Regions from separate parts of the Lacrimispora xylanolytica genome, predicted to be linked through region 2. Evidence: predicted binding sites of a transcription regulator. Region 2 holds the regulator's gene; the other holds the start of a gene.
The links. Region 2 encodes HrcA, which represses chaperone genes, less so after heat shock. Its sites were predicted from a motif close to TGTTAGCACTCNNNNNNNNNGAGTGCTAACA; they were not measured.

Region 1: the regulator HrcA is predicted to act here: its motif matches at 3,020-3,050, upstream of OW255_RS12825 (Hsp20/alpha crystallin family protein).

Annotation. Positions count from the first base shown of each region.
Region 1 is NZ_CP113524.1:2,727,862-2,734,767, reverse strand. It holds gene pepF (oligoendopeptidase F) at 1-1,652, shown strand, start outside; gene OW255_RS12830 (nitroreductase family protein) at 1,687-2,460, shown strand; gene OW255_RS12825 (Hsp20/alpha crystallin family protein) at 2,524-2,937, opposite strand; gene OW255_RS12820 (YkgJ family cysteine cluster protein) at 3,137-3,793, shown strand; gene pyrF (orotidine-5'-phosphate decarboxylase) at 3,848-4,765, shown strand; gene OW255_RS12810 (dihydroorotate dehydrogenase electron transfer subunit) at 4,775-5,551, shown strand; gene OW255_RS12805 (dihydroorotate dehydrogenase) at 5,552-6,454, shown strand; gene pyrE (orotate phosphoribosyltransferase) at 6,500-6,906, shown strand, end outside.
Region 2 is NZ_CP113524.1:1,018,165-1,025,070, forward strand. It holds gene lepA (translation elongation factor 4) at 1-417, shown strand, start outside; gene hemW (radical SAM family heme chaperone HemW) at 407-1,621, shown strand; gene OW255_RS04910 (3D domain-containing protein) at 2,066-2,776, opposite strand; gene OW255_RS04915 (3D domain-containing protein) at 3,006-3,563, opposite strand; gene hrcA (heat-inducible transcriptional repressor HrcA) at 3,841-4,890, shown strand; gene grpE (nucleotide exchange factor GrpE) at 4,935-5,543, shown strand; gene dnaK (molecular chaperone DnaK) at 5,607-6,906, shown strand, end outside.

The sequences.
Region 1 (6,906 bases), 1.7 Mb from region 2:
ATCTTGCAGATTCCGGCGAGATGCTTTTTTCCTGTCTGAAATTTGACGAGGAGGTATCCTTAAAGATAGAGACTCTGTTCGTATATGGAAAGCAGAAGTCAGATGAAGATACAGGGAATGCAAGATATCAGGAATTTGCAGCAAAAGCAAGAGCCTTATCCTATCAGGCGGCCAGTCTTTCTGCTTTTCTAGTACCTGAGATATTGACAATTCCAGAAAATACCCTTCGGGAATACCAGGAGAATATACCGGAGCTAAAGCGTTATAAAAGAACCCTGGAAATTATTATGAAAAAGAAGGAGCATACCTTATCCGCTGCGGAAGAGGCCCTTCTTGCAAAATCCCTGGAAGCGACGTCAGGGGCATCTGATATTTTCAATATGTTCAATAATGCAGATGCCAAATTCCCTGAGATTCTTGATGAGAACCAGGAACCGGTTAAAATTACCCACGGTAACTATATCGCCCTTATGGAAAAACAGGACAGAAGCGTGCGAAAGTCAGCATTTGAGGCGCTTTACAGTGTTTATAGGCAGTTTGGAAATACACTTGCGTCTACCTTTTTTTCCAATGTAAAAAAGGCAGCTTTTTATGCATCTGCAAGAAATTACTCATCGTCAAGGGCACATTCCCTATCCGAGAATGAAATACCGGAAGAAGTCTATGACAATTTGATTAAGGCTGTAAGGGAAGGGATTTCCTATCTTCATGAGTACGTCTCCATTCGTAAGGAAGCTCTCGGAGTAGATGAACTTCATATGTATGATTTATACGTGCCCATGGTATCTTTGGAAGAAAAGAAAATATCCTTTGACGAAGCGAAAACCATGGTTCTGGAGGGACTAAAGCCTTTGGGAGAGGAATATCTGGCTCTTTTAAAAGAAGGATTTGATAACCGATGGATCGATGTGTATGAGAATGAAGGAAAGAGAAGCGGAGCTTATTCCTGGGGAGTTTATGGAATCCATCCTTATGTTCTCCTTAATTTTAATGGAACCTTAGACAGCGTATTTACCCTGGCTCATGAGATGGGGCATGCACTTCATAGCTGGTTTTCGGATAAAAATCAGTCCTATGTGGATGCAGGTTATAAGATTTTTGTTGCAGAGGTGGCTTCCACCTGTAATGAAGCTCTCTTAATCCGCCACCTTTTAGATACAACGAAAGATAAGAGTGAGCGTGCTTATCTGGTAAATCATTTTATGGATAGCTTCCGTGGAACCCTTTACCGTCAGGCAATGTTTGCGGAGTTTGAGGCTGAGACCCATCGCCTTGTAAAAGAGGGGCAGATACTGACGGCGGATCTTCTTGGTCAGACATACCATAAGCTCAATGAATTTTATTTTGGTCCGGATATGGTGGTTGATCCCGAGATTGATTACGAATGGTCCAGAATTCCTCATTTCTATACGCCATTTTATGTATATCAGTATGCTACAGGCTTTTCTGCTGCTGTAGCCATCAGCAGCAAGATCCTTTCCGGGGATCAGGAAGTAATTGAGGGTTATTTTAAATTTTTAAGCGGCGGAAATTCCATGACTCCCATAGACTTATTAAAGCTTTGCGGGGTGGATATGTCCACAGCAGAGCCGGTAAAGGATGCGCTTTTGGTATTTGCCGGGCTATTAAAAGAAATGAGAGGGCTGATTTAGGTCCAATTGCTGGTTGGGAAAGAGGGGAGCAGGTATGAATCTTTATCAGATGATATTTAAAAGAAGATCCATCAGAAAATTTAAAAAGGAACAGATTCCGGAACAGCTTTTAAAGGATATACTTTATTTCGGAAACTGTGTATTGAAGCTTCATGCGGACATTTCAGTGAAAATGGAAATATGCGACAACCTGGATGGCCATCTTCCGGTAAAAGGCTTATGGAAAGTAGAGGCTCCCTATTATCTGGTATTTTATTCCGAGGAGAAAGAAGGGTATCTGACAAACGCAGGATATATTCTGGAGCCGATTCTCTTATATATGACAGGGAAAGGCATTGGATCCTGCTATCTGGGGAATACCAGAATCACTGGTCATGAGATGGAAGGGGTTAAGCAGGTCGTTGCAGTTGCTTTTGGCTATCCAAAAACACTTCTGTACCGGGATCCGGCTACGGCAAAGCGCTTACCATTAAAGGAACTTTGTGTATTTAAGGAAGAAATCGGTGAGCCAATGAAAAATATTTTAAAAGCAGCAAGGCTGTCTCCGTCGGCTATGAATAACCAGCCCTGGCGGTTTATTGTATACCACGACAGGATTTATATCTTTGCCTGCAGAGAATTTCTGCCTTCTGCGCCCTTAGTTTCCATGCGTGATATCAGTATCGGGATTATGCTGTCCCATCTAACCATTGCCGCGGAAGAGATGTGGATGAACATCAAGCTGGAAGCCGAAGAGACAATGCTTAAAAAGTCCTTTAAAAGCGGGACTTATGTTACGACTGCGTATGTCAAAGAATTCAACTGCTGATTATATGTTATCTCGTATAAAAAGGAGAAGGTCCGATGGTATGGACCTTCTCCTTTTGCATGCTTATTCAATTGGAATATATCGGTTTTCTTCAATTTCCTTAGGAGCTTCCTTGGGAAGCATAAGCTTTAAGATTCCGTTTTCAAACGATGCCTTGATATCTTCCTGTCTGATTTTGGTTCCTACGTAAAAGCTTCTTTTTAAAGAACTGTGATACCGTTCTCTGCGGATATAGTTCTTTTCTTCGTCGGAGTTATTTTCTGAATTGTTTTCAGCAAGGATGGTGAGATACCCATCTTTTAGCTCTGCCTTTACCATTTCCTTCTGAAAGCCAGGCAGTTCCATATCTATAACATAATGGTCACCGCCGTCTTCAATATCGGTTTTCATTAAGGATTGCTTGTTGAAGTATGCATCTGTAAAAAACGGATCATTGAAAAAGTCATCAAATAAATTGTTTCTTCTGGATAATAACATATCAGTTCCTCCTTTTCATTCGATAGATGCAGCACCACTCATTGGTGTTTTCTATTTGTTATATATGTAATATAACACACATTGTTAGCACTGTCAACAGGTGAGTGCTAATATTTTTCATTGAAACTACGTTGCTAGTATGAATAGAAAATGATAAAATAACCATGTTTGAAATATTTTAAAGTGAGGAATGGGATCCATGAAACGGGAAGTTGACTTAAATGAGATTTCCGATGGGAAATTATATGGCATAAATGATATGGTAAAGGCAGACTGCAAGGATTGCAGGGGCTGTTCTGACTGCTGTCAGGGGATGGGACAATCTGTCACCCTGGATCCTCTTGATTGTTACCGTTTGTGTGAGAATCTATCCTGTACCATGGAAGCATTGCTTCAGGATAAGCTTGAATTAAATGTAGTTGATGGAATCGTACTTCCCAATCTAAAAATGGCAGGTGAGGATGAACGATGCAGTTTCCTAAATCATGAGGGAAGATGCAGCATCCATAGCTTCCGTCCTGGAATCTGCCGTCTGTTTCCCTTAGGCAGGGTTTACGGGGAACAGGAAATGAAGTATATTCTCCAATTGCATGAGTGCAGAATGGAAGAGCGGACAAAGGTCAAGGTAAAAAAGTGGCTGGATACATCTGATGTAAAACAGTACGAAGCCTTTGTGCTAAAATGGTATCATTATTTGAAACATTTAGAAAAACGCATCAAGACAGAAAATGACCCATCCTTTGCTAATCAGGTGAGCATGTATGTGTTAAAAAACTTTTATTTGATACCCTATCAAATGGAACAGGATTTTTATAGTCAGTTTGAAAGAAGGCTTGAAGCGAGTACCTTCTTATGATAGAATTGGTAAGAATAGAGAATAATAAGAATAAATGGAACCCAGGAGGAGACAATGATCAGGCAATTAATTGAAAAAATCCAGAAGACAAAGGCACCAATCTGTGTAGGACTTGACCCCATGCTTGACTATATACCGGAACATGTCTTAAGTAAGGCATTGGAAGAGTTTGGTGAGACTCTGGAAGGTGCTGCAGAAGCAATCTGGCAGTATAATAAAGAAATTATAGATCATGTATACGATTTAATCCCCTCCGTAAAGCCTCAGATTGCCATGTATGAACAGTTTGGCATTGAAGGATTGCAGGCTTATGTAAAAACAGTAAATTATTGTCAGGAAAAAGGCCTTCTTGTGATTGGCGATGCAAAACGAGGCGATATCGGTTCTACTTCATCTGCTTATGCTACGGCTCATATTGGTAAAGTACAGGTAGGAAGCAATCGTTTCACCGCATTTGGGACAGATTTTCTTACCATCAATCCGTATCTGGGAACTGATGGCGTGAAACCTTTTGTGGACGTATGTAAGGAAGAGGACAAGGGACTTTTTGTTCTTGTTAAGACCTCCAATCCCTCCAGTGGAGAATTTCAGGACCGGCTGATTGATGGACGTCCTTTGTATGAGATGGTAGCCGAAAAGGTAGTAGAATGGGGTGCCCAGTCCATGGACGGAACCTACAGCAACGTAGGCGCAGTGGTAGGAGCCACTTATCCCGAGATGAGCAGAATTCTCCGTAAGCTTATGCCCAATACTTATTTTCTGGTTCCAGGCTATGGTGCCCAGGGCGGAACTGCTGAGGATTTAAAACCTTGTTTTAATGAAGATGGATTAGGCGCTGTGGTAAATTCCTCCAGAGGAATCATCGCTGCATATAAGCAGGATAAATATAAGAAATATGGTGCAGAGCACTTTGGTGAGGCCTCAAGGCAGGCAGTCATCGATATGGTAACAGACATCAACCGGGTATTATAGGGGGACATCATGGCGAAAGTAATGGAATCAGCAAGAGTCGCCAGTCAGGATAAGCTGGCTGATGGCGTATACAGCATGTGGATTGAAACAGAGAAGTTTGCAAAAGAAGCAGTACCAGGCCAGTTTATTTCTTTGTATACAAAGGATAATTCCAAACTTCTGCCCCGTCCCATCAGTATTTGTGAGATTGACAGGGAAAAGGGCCTGATCCGAATTGTATACCGGGTGTTAGGCAGTGGTACAGAGGAATTCTCCTATTATAAAGAAGGGGATTATGCAGAGATCCTTGGCCCCCTGGGCAATGGTTTCCCTCTGGAACCCGGGGCAGCAGGAAAACGGGCATTCATCATAGGCGGAGGAATTGGAATCCCTCCTATGCTGGAGCTGTCTAAGCATCTTGCCTGTGAAAAACAGATTATTCTTGGTTACCGGGACACCATGTTCCTGGAAGATGAATTCACTCCTTATGGTACCACCTTTGTAGCCACAGAAGATGGCAGTCAGGGAACAAAAGGGAATGTACTGGACGCAGTGAGAGAGCATGGCCTGAGCGCAGATGTAATTTTTGCCTGTGGGCCAACCCCCATGTTAAAAGCGATAAAGGCATATGCCATGGAGAACGAAATTGAGTGCTATCTCTCTTTGGAGGAACGTATGGCATGTGGTATCGGTGCGTGTCTGGCCTGTGTCTGCAAAAGCAGTGAGGTGGATGAGCATTCCATGGTTCATAATAAGCGGGTCTGCAAAGACGGCCCGGTATTCCGGGCAGAGGAGGTAGACTTTTAGATGAATACAAAAGTAAATCTGGCTGGAATTGAACTGAAAAATCCTGTTATGACAGCTTCTGGAACCTTTGGCTCAGGGGAAGAGTACAGTGAGATGTTTGATTTAAGTCATCTTGGTGCTGTCGTCACAAAAGGCGTTGCAAATGTGCCCTGGCCGGGCAATCCTACGCCAAGAATCGCGGAAACATATGGCGGTATGCTCAATGCCATTGGACTTCAAAATCCTGGTATGGAGGTTTTTGCTCAAAGAGACATTCCGTTTTTAAAGAAGTATGATACAAAGATAATCGTCAATGTCTGCGGAAAGACAACAGAAGATTATCTTGCAGTAGTGGAGCGGCTTTCTGAGGAGCCGGTGGATATGCTGGAGATAAATATCTCCTGTCCCAATGTGAAGGAGGGCGGAATCGCCTTCGGACAGGATCCAAAAGCAGTGGAAGCCATTACCCGTGACGTAAAAAAGTATGCGAAGCAGCCGGTTATCATGAAATTAAGTCCCAACGTGACTGATATTGGAGTCATGGCAAAAGCGGCAGAAGCTGGCGGTGCTGATGTTATTTCCCTTATTAACACATTGACTGGAATGAAGATCGATATTAACCGCCGTACCTTTTCTGTTGCCAATAAAACAGGCGGACTTTCCGGTCCCGCGATTAAACCCATTGCAGTCCGTATGGTATACCAGGCAGCCAATGCAGTGAAGATTCCAGTCATCGGTATGGGTGGTATTATGGATGCGAATGATGCCATCGAATTTATTCTGGCAGGAGCAACTGCGGTATCTGTAGGAACCGTCAATTTCAGAAATCCATATGCAGCCGAAGAGGTGGTTAAAGGCATTGAGGCTTATATGGAGCGATACGGTGTGAAAGATATTAAGGAACTGATCGGTGCTGTAAGGTAGATGACAGGAATTTAAGCAAGAACTTTTTGAATAGAGAGGATAAAAATGGAACAGTATAAACAGGAATTTATAGAATTTATGGTGGACAGCAATGTTCTTAAATTCGGCGACTTTACACTGAAAAGCGGAAGAAAATCGCCATTTTTTATGAATGCAGGTTCTTATGTAACAGGAGCCCAGTTAAAAAAACTGGGAGAATATTATGCAAAGGCCATACACGAAACCTTTGGCGATGATTTTGACGTATTATTCGGGCCTGCCTATAAAGGAATTCCCTTAAGTGTTGCTACGACCATTGCCTTTCATGAACTCTATGGCAAGGAAATTAAATATTGTTCCAACCGGAAAGAAGAAAAGGATCATGGCGATACAGGAATTCTTCTTGGAAGTCCTATAAAGGATGGGGACCGTGTGGTAATTATTGAAGATGTGACCACCTCTGGTAAATCCAT
Region 2 (6,906 bases):
TCCCGTTCCAAAGGTTACGCTTCCTTTGATTATGAATTAAAGGGCTATGAGCGTTCTGAGCTAGTGAAGCTGGACATTTTAGTCAACAAAGAAGAAGTAGATGCTCTTTCCTTTATTGTTCATGCAGAATCAGCCTACGATAGAGGCAGAAGAATGTGTGAGAAGTTAAAAGATGAGATACCAAGACAGCTTTTTGAAATTCCCATTCAGGCTGCTATCGGCGGTAAGATCATAGCCCGCGAGACCGTTAAGGCCATGCGAAAAGACGTTCTTGCCAAATGCTATGGCGGTGATATTTCACGTAAGAAAAAACTTCTGGAAAAACAGAAAGAAGGTAAAAAACGTATGCGCCAGGTCGGTAACGTTGAGATACCGCAGAAGGCATTTATGAGCGTACTAAAATTAGATGATGAATAAAAAAAGTTTGGAGATTTACGTGCATATCCCATTTTGCTCCCGCAAATGTGCGTACTGCGATTTTCTTTCCTTTCCGGGAAATGAACGGACACAGAGGGATTACACGGAGAAATTAATAGAAGAAATAGATTACCAGAGTGCCTTTGCGAAAGAATACCAGGTAGTCAGTGTATTCATAGGAGGAGGCACTCCTTCTATATTAAAGACAGAAGATATGGAAGCTGTCTTAAACGCCTTAAATAGCCATTTTGACATTCTTCCCGATGCAGAGATTACCATGGAGACCAATCCAGGCACCGTGACTCAGGAAGCGCTTTTAAGCTACCGCAAAGCCGGAGTCAACCGCATCAGCATGGGCCTTCAATCCGCAGATGACAAAGAGCTTCGTTATCTTGGCAGAATTCATACCTATGATGAGTTCTTAAAAAGCTTTCAGAGAGTGCGGATGGCAGGCTTTGATAACGTGAACGTGGATCTGATTTCAGCCATTCCAGGGCAAACGGTGGATTCCTGGAAGAATACCTTAAAAAAGGTCACCATGTTAAAGCCGGAGCACATTTCTGCTTACAGCCTTATTATAGAAGAGGGGACTCCCTATTATGACAGATACGGCGATCATGTGGAAATGGAAAGCTATTCCATGACAAAGGAAGAGCGGAAACGTCTGATGGCATTGCCGGACCTTCCTGATGAGGATTCGGAAAGGGAGATGTATTATCTCACCCAGGAATTCTTAATGGAGCAGGGATACGAACGGTACGAAATTTCCAATTACTCTAAAAAAGGGTATGAATGCCGCCACAACATTGGCTACTGGACCGGAATTGAATACCTTGGTCTTGGACTTGGTGCATCTTCCTATATGAATGGCTGCCGCTTTCACAATACCACGGATTTAAGTGATTACCGCAATGCCAGCTTTGATCAGGACGAGGGATTTACCCAGGCACTGAGACAGGAATTGGAACGTCTTTCCATAGAGGAAAAGATGGAAGAGTACATGTTCCTGGGGCTTAGGCTGACCAATGGGGTATCTGCCCATGACTTTGTCAGTAATTTCGGTCAGAATATCCGTAATGTCTATGGTCAGGTGCTGGATAAGCTGGAGCGGGAGGGGCTGATGGAATTTAAAGATGGTTATTACAAACTGACTTCCCACGGAATTGATGTCAGCAATTATGCGATGAGTCAGTTCCTGTTATAAGCTTTAAACTGGTCGTTAATCCATATAAGAGCTGGAACGCGTTGCATGTACATGTAAATCATGTGCAAATACAAATGCATATGTACGTTTAAATGTATATGTATAACACATACTTGTATTGATCTTCTAGAATATTAAAAATATTTCAATGGATTTTTAGTCTGCAAGCAGCAGCCAGGTATCAATACGTATTTCATGTATTTGTATATGAGATATGAGCGTGCAGCGTATGGGAGTGGATAACTTCTCATAAAACGGAAAAGCTGTAGAGCGATTTGGTGATACATTCTTATTTGTAAGAATAGAGAAAGGGCACAGAACGCAAAGAGAAACCATTCTTTGTGTTCTGTGCCTTTTCATAACCTCATTGTATACTCAGGTAATGTAGGTTAATACCTCACAATTGCTTACAGCTTATTCTAAAAATATGGTGTTACTTCTATTCTACTGGACTATAAAGACCTCCATGCTTCTCGTGCCATAAAAACGGGTCTCTCCGTGGGTATTAAAGAAAATATCAATATGTCTTCCCTTAACGCCGCCACCGCAGTCCTCCGCGGTATAAATAACACCGCCTATCATGAGTTTGCTTCCATAAGGAATGACTCTTGGGTCCACAGAGATGGTATGATTGGCAGCAGCAATGGTTCCTGTGCTGGTGCGGCCGCCCCATTTGCCGGAGCACTGCCTGCAGGGACAGTAGGCGGTTGTTTTAAACGTACCGATGGAGCGGAGATTAACAGCAGGAACCGCAGTGCCAACGCCGTATACCTTGGTGCCGGATAGCTTCTGCCCTGATGCGTAGGCTTCAATGAGATAAGTGCCATTTTCGTAGGTATCCCAGGGAACGTTCACTTCAAATCCATAATTACCGGTACCGCTTCCCTGCGCGGCTAAATCCTCCCGGTGTTTGGAAGCAGTGGTTTCAAGCTCAGCCGTCACCTGACCGCTTGTTTGGTTGGTGATAATGACTCTTACAGGCAAGGTGGATTCTCGTTCTGAGCTGTTAAATGCCCAGCCCCGGACATTTTTATCATCCGCACCGTCGATAATACCGGTTACCGGATTACCATAGGCTTTTAATGTGTTTATTAAAACAAAGATTGTCATCAGTAAAATTCCAGAAATGTGGTGAAGGTTCTTCCTATTTTGCATATTACAAATACTTCCTTTCTTTTTTACAAACTGTAATATAAATTAACACTCTTATAATTATATGTAACAGTTTTGTAATAAATGAGGTACAAGTATTCATTTTACATATTTTTCCAGAAAAGTCAAGGCTAACTTATTTCATACTATTAGGGGAGAGAATTTTGGACATCAAAAAAGCACCTCAGAAAGCGAAATTAAATCGCTTATCTGGGCGCCATTTGGACATGTATTATTTTACATTCACTGCAAAAATCTCTTTTGTCTGTCTGCCGAAGTTTAGGGCCTCTTCCCGGCTTCCAAAGTAGATATCAACCTTATTTCCTCTGATTCCGCTTCCAGTATCCTCCACAGTATAGATGACGTCATCGATCATGACCATAGTGCCGATTGGCAAAATTGTAAGATCCGCAGACAAGGTATGCTGTGCTCTTGGTGTAGTACCGGAGTAGGTCCGGCCGATTTTTCCGCTTTTGCTGGGGCAATATGCAGTTGCAGAAAAAAGTCCCAGTGATGCTCCTTTTTCAAAAACAGGTCCAGTTGGCTCTGTCTCTTGCGGTTCTGTTTCTTTTTTAATACCAGGTCCGATTTCCTCTGAGTTTTTTGTGTCCTCAGTACCACTCTCGGATTTGGCATCACTTTTTATCGTTTGGACACTCCCGGACTGTGCATCCGCTGTAGTCTGTTCTTTACCAGCAGCTTCATCTGCCATTGCAGACGTAGATAACAGCAGAATACAAAGGATTGTCAGGAGTCCTGTGATTCGTAGCTTACCTGAAAAACGCTTCATGATTTACCTCGCAATCGTGTTGTTATGGTGTATCATTTACTATTATATTACAAAAGTGTTAAAAGTCAAGAAAAAAATGTCAACACCTTTGTAATATATGCTTGTACTATGTTTAAAAATGTAGAAAGTGGTCATAAAAACTTAACGTATTTTTTTTATAGGAATGTATTGACAAATGTAGAAAAAAAGCATATATTATGAAAAGAAGATGTTAGCACTCCCAAACGTTGAGTGCTAACAAAGCACTAATAAAGCATTAAGAAAGGAGAGTGGCAGTTTGAAGGATAAAGATCAGCTGGATGAGCGGAAGATAACCATATTAAAGGCCATCATTAAAACTTATCTGGAAACCGGAGAACCGGTTGGATCCCGAACCATATCAAAGTATACGGATTTGAATTTAAGCTCCGCCACAATCCGTAATGAGATGTCTGATTTAGAGGAACTGGGCTACATTGTTCAGCCTCATACTTCAGCAGGAAGAATTCCTTCCGACAGGGGATACCGATTCTATGTGGATCAGATCATGCTGGAAAAGGAAGAAGAAGTAACAGAAATCAAAGATATGATGCTAAAGAGAGTAGACCGTGTAGAGCTTATGTTAAAGCAGATGGCAAAGCTTCTGGCTCAGAATACCAACTATGCGGCTATGATCAGCGCTCCTCAGTATCAACGAAATAAGCTAAAGTTTATCCAGCTGTCAAAGGTAGATGAAGGAAAGCTTCTGGTGGTGATTGTCATTGAAGGCAATATTATTAAGAACACCATGATTCCCATTGATAAGGAACTGGATGACGAAGGATTGTTAAATCTAAACATTCTTTTAAATAGTGCCTTAAACGGACTGACCATAGAAGAGATTAATCTGGAAGTGATCAGCAGGTTAAAGGTTCAGGCAGGCCATCACAGTGAAGTGGTTGACCGGGTACTGACCGAGGTGGCAGCAGCCATTCGGGCAGATGATGAGGATTTACAGATTTATACCAGCGGAACTACTAATATTTTTAAATATCCGGAGCTGAGCGAGGGAGATAAGGCAAGCAGACTTCTTGGAACTCTGGAGCAAAAGGAGCTTTTGCAGGAGCTGGTTGATGATGTCAATGACTCGGAAAGCAATTCCGGTATCCAGGTTTATATCGGAGATGAAGCACCGGTTAAGGATATGAAGGACTGCAGCATTGTAACAGCCAATTACGAGCTTGGGGAAGGGTTACGAGGAACCATTGGAATCATCGGCCCTAAGCGAATGGATTATGAGAAGGTTCTCAGTACTCTGCGCAATTTAATGACGCAGCTTGATGTGATATTGAAAAAAGATGAAAGGTAAGGGTAAGAACATTGAGCATGGAAGATGTGAAAACAGAGGAAAAACTGGCAGATGAGATTTTGAATGAGGAAGATGCCGTTTCCGCTGAAAATGAGATAGAAGGCACAGAGCCCACAGCAGAAGAGACTGCATCTGAGAACGGGCAGAACGAAGAAGGAAGCACAAAAGGCGATACTGCAAAGAAAGGCTTCTTTGGTAAGAAAAAAGATAAGCCGGATCCAAAGGATGAAAAAATCGAGGAACTGACAGACCGTCTCCAGAGAAGTATGGCAGAATTTGATAACTTCAGAAAGAGAACAGAAAAAGAAAAGTCAGCCATGTTTGAAATCGGGGCAAAGGATATCATTGAACGAATCCTTCCCGTTGTTGACAATTTTGAACGAGGCCTTGCAGCCATTCCGGAAGAGGAAAAGGGATCTGCATTTGCTGAAGGCATGGAAAAGATTTACAAACAGCTTATGAAATCTCTGGAAGAAGCAGGAGTAAAGCCAATTGAAGCAGTTGGCCAGCCATTTGATCCAGATTTCCATAATGCAGTGATGCACATGGAAGATGAATCTCTGGGAGAGAATGTAGTTGCACAGGAACTTTTAAAAGGTTATACCTACCGGGATACTGTGGTGAGACATTCCATGGTACAGGTAGCTAATTAATAATAAAATATAAAAATCTGAAAACATGTTACATTTGTTTCATAAATTAGGAGGAAGAAAACTATGGGCAAGATCATTGGTATTGACTTAGGTACAACAAATAGCTGTGTAGCCGTTATGGAAGGCGGTAAGCCAGTTGTTATCCCTAACAGCGAAGGAGTAAGAACAACTCCATCTATCGTAGCATTTACAAAGAACGGTGAAAGATTAGTAGGTGAGCCTGCAAAGCGTCAGGCAGTAACAAATGCAGACCGTACCATCTCTTCCATCAAGAGACATATGGGTACCGATTACAAGGTAACCATTGACGGCAAGAACTACAGCCCTCAGGAAATCTCTGCTATGATTCTTCAGAAATTAAAAGCAGATGCAGAGGCTTACTTAGGTGAGAAGGTTACAGAAGCTGTTATTACCGTACCAGCTTACTTTAACGATGCTCAGCGTCAGGCAACCAAGGATGCTGGTAAGATCGCTGGTCTTGATGTAAAGCGTATCATCAATGAGCCGACAGCAGCAGCTTTGGCATACGGCCTTGACAACGAGCATGAGCAGAAGATCATGGTATACGACTTAGGCGGTGGTACCTTCGACGTATCTGCAATTGAAATCGGTGACGGCGTAATTGAAGTACTTTCCACCAACGGTGATACCCGCTTAGGTGGTGACGATTTCGATAACCGTATCACACAGTGGATGGTCGACGAATTCAAGAAAGCAGAAGGCGTTGATTTATCTGGTGATAAGATGGCTATGCAGAGATTAAAAGAAGCAGCAGAGAAGGCAAAGAAAGAACTGTCTTCCTCTACAACTACAAACATTAACCTGCCATTTATTACAGCAACAGCTGAAGGCCCGAAGCATTTAGATATGAACTTAACAAGAGCTAAATTTGACGAGCTTACCTTAGATTTAGTAGAGCGTACAGCAGTTCCAGTTCAGAATGCATTAAAAGATGCAGGCATTACATCTGCTGAATTAGGAAAAGTACTTTTAGTTGGTGGTTCTACCCGTATGTTAGCAGCTCAGGAAAAAGTAAAACAGCTGACAGGCAAAGAGCCTTCCAAGTCTTTAAATCCAGACGAGTGCGTAGCGATTGGTGCCAGCATTCAGGGTGGTAAGCTTGCAGGCGATGAAGGCGCAGGCGATATCCTTTTACTTGATGTTACTCCACTTTCCTTATCCATCGAGACTATGGGTGGCGTAGCAACAAGATTAATTGAGAGAAATACTACCATTCCGACAAAGAAGAGCCAGGTATTCTCCACAGCAGCTGACAACCAGACCGCTGTAGATATCCACGTTGTTCAGGGTGAGAGACAGTTTGCAAGAGATAACAAGACCTTAGGCCAGTTCCGTCTTGATG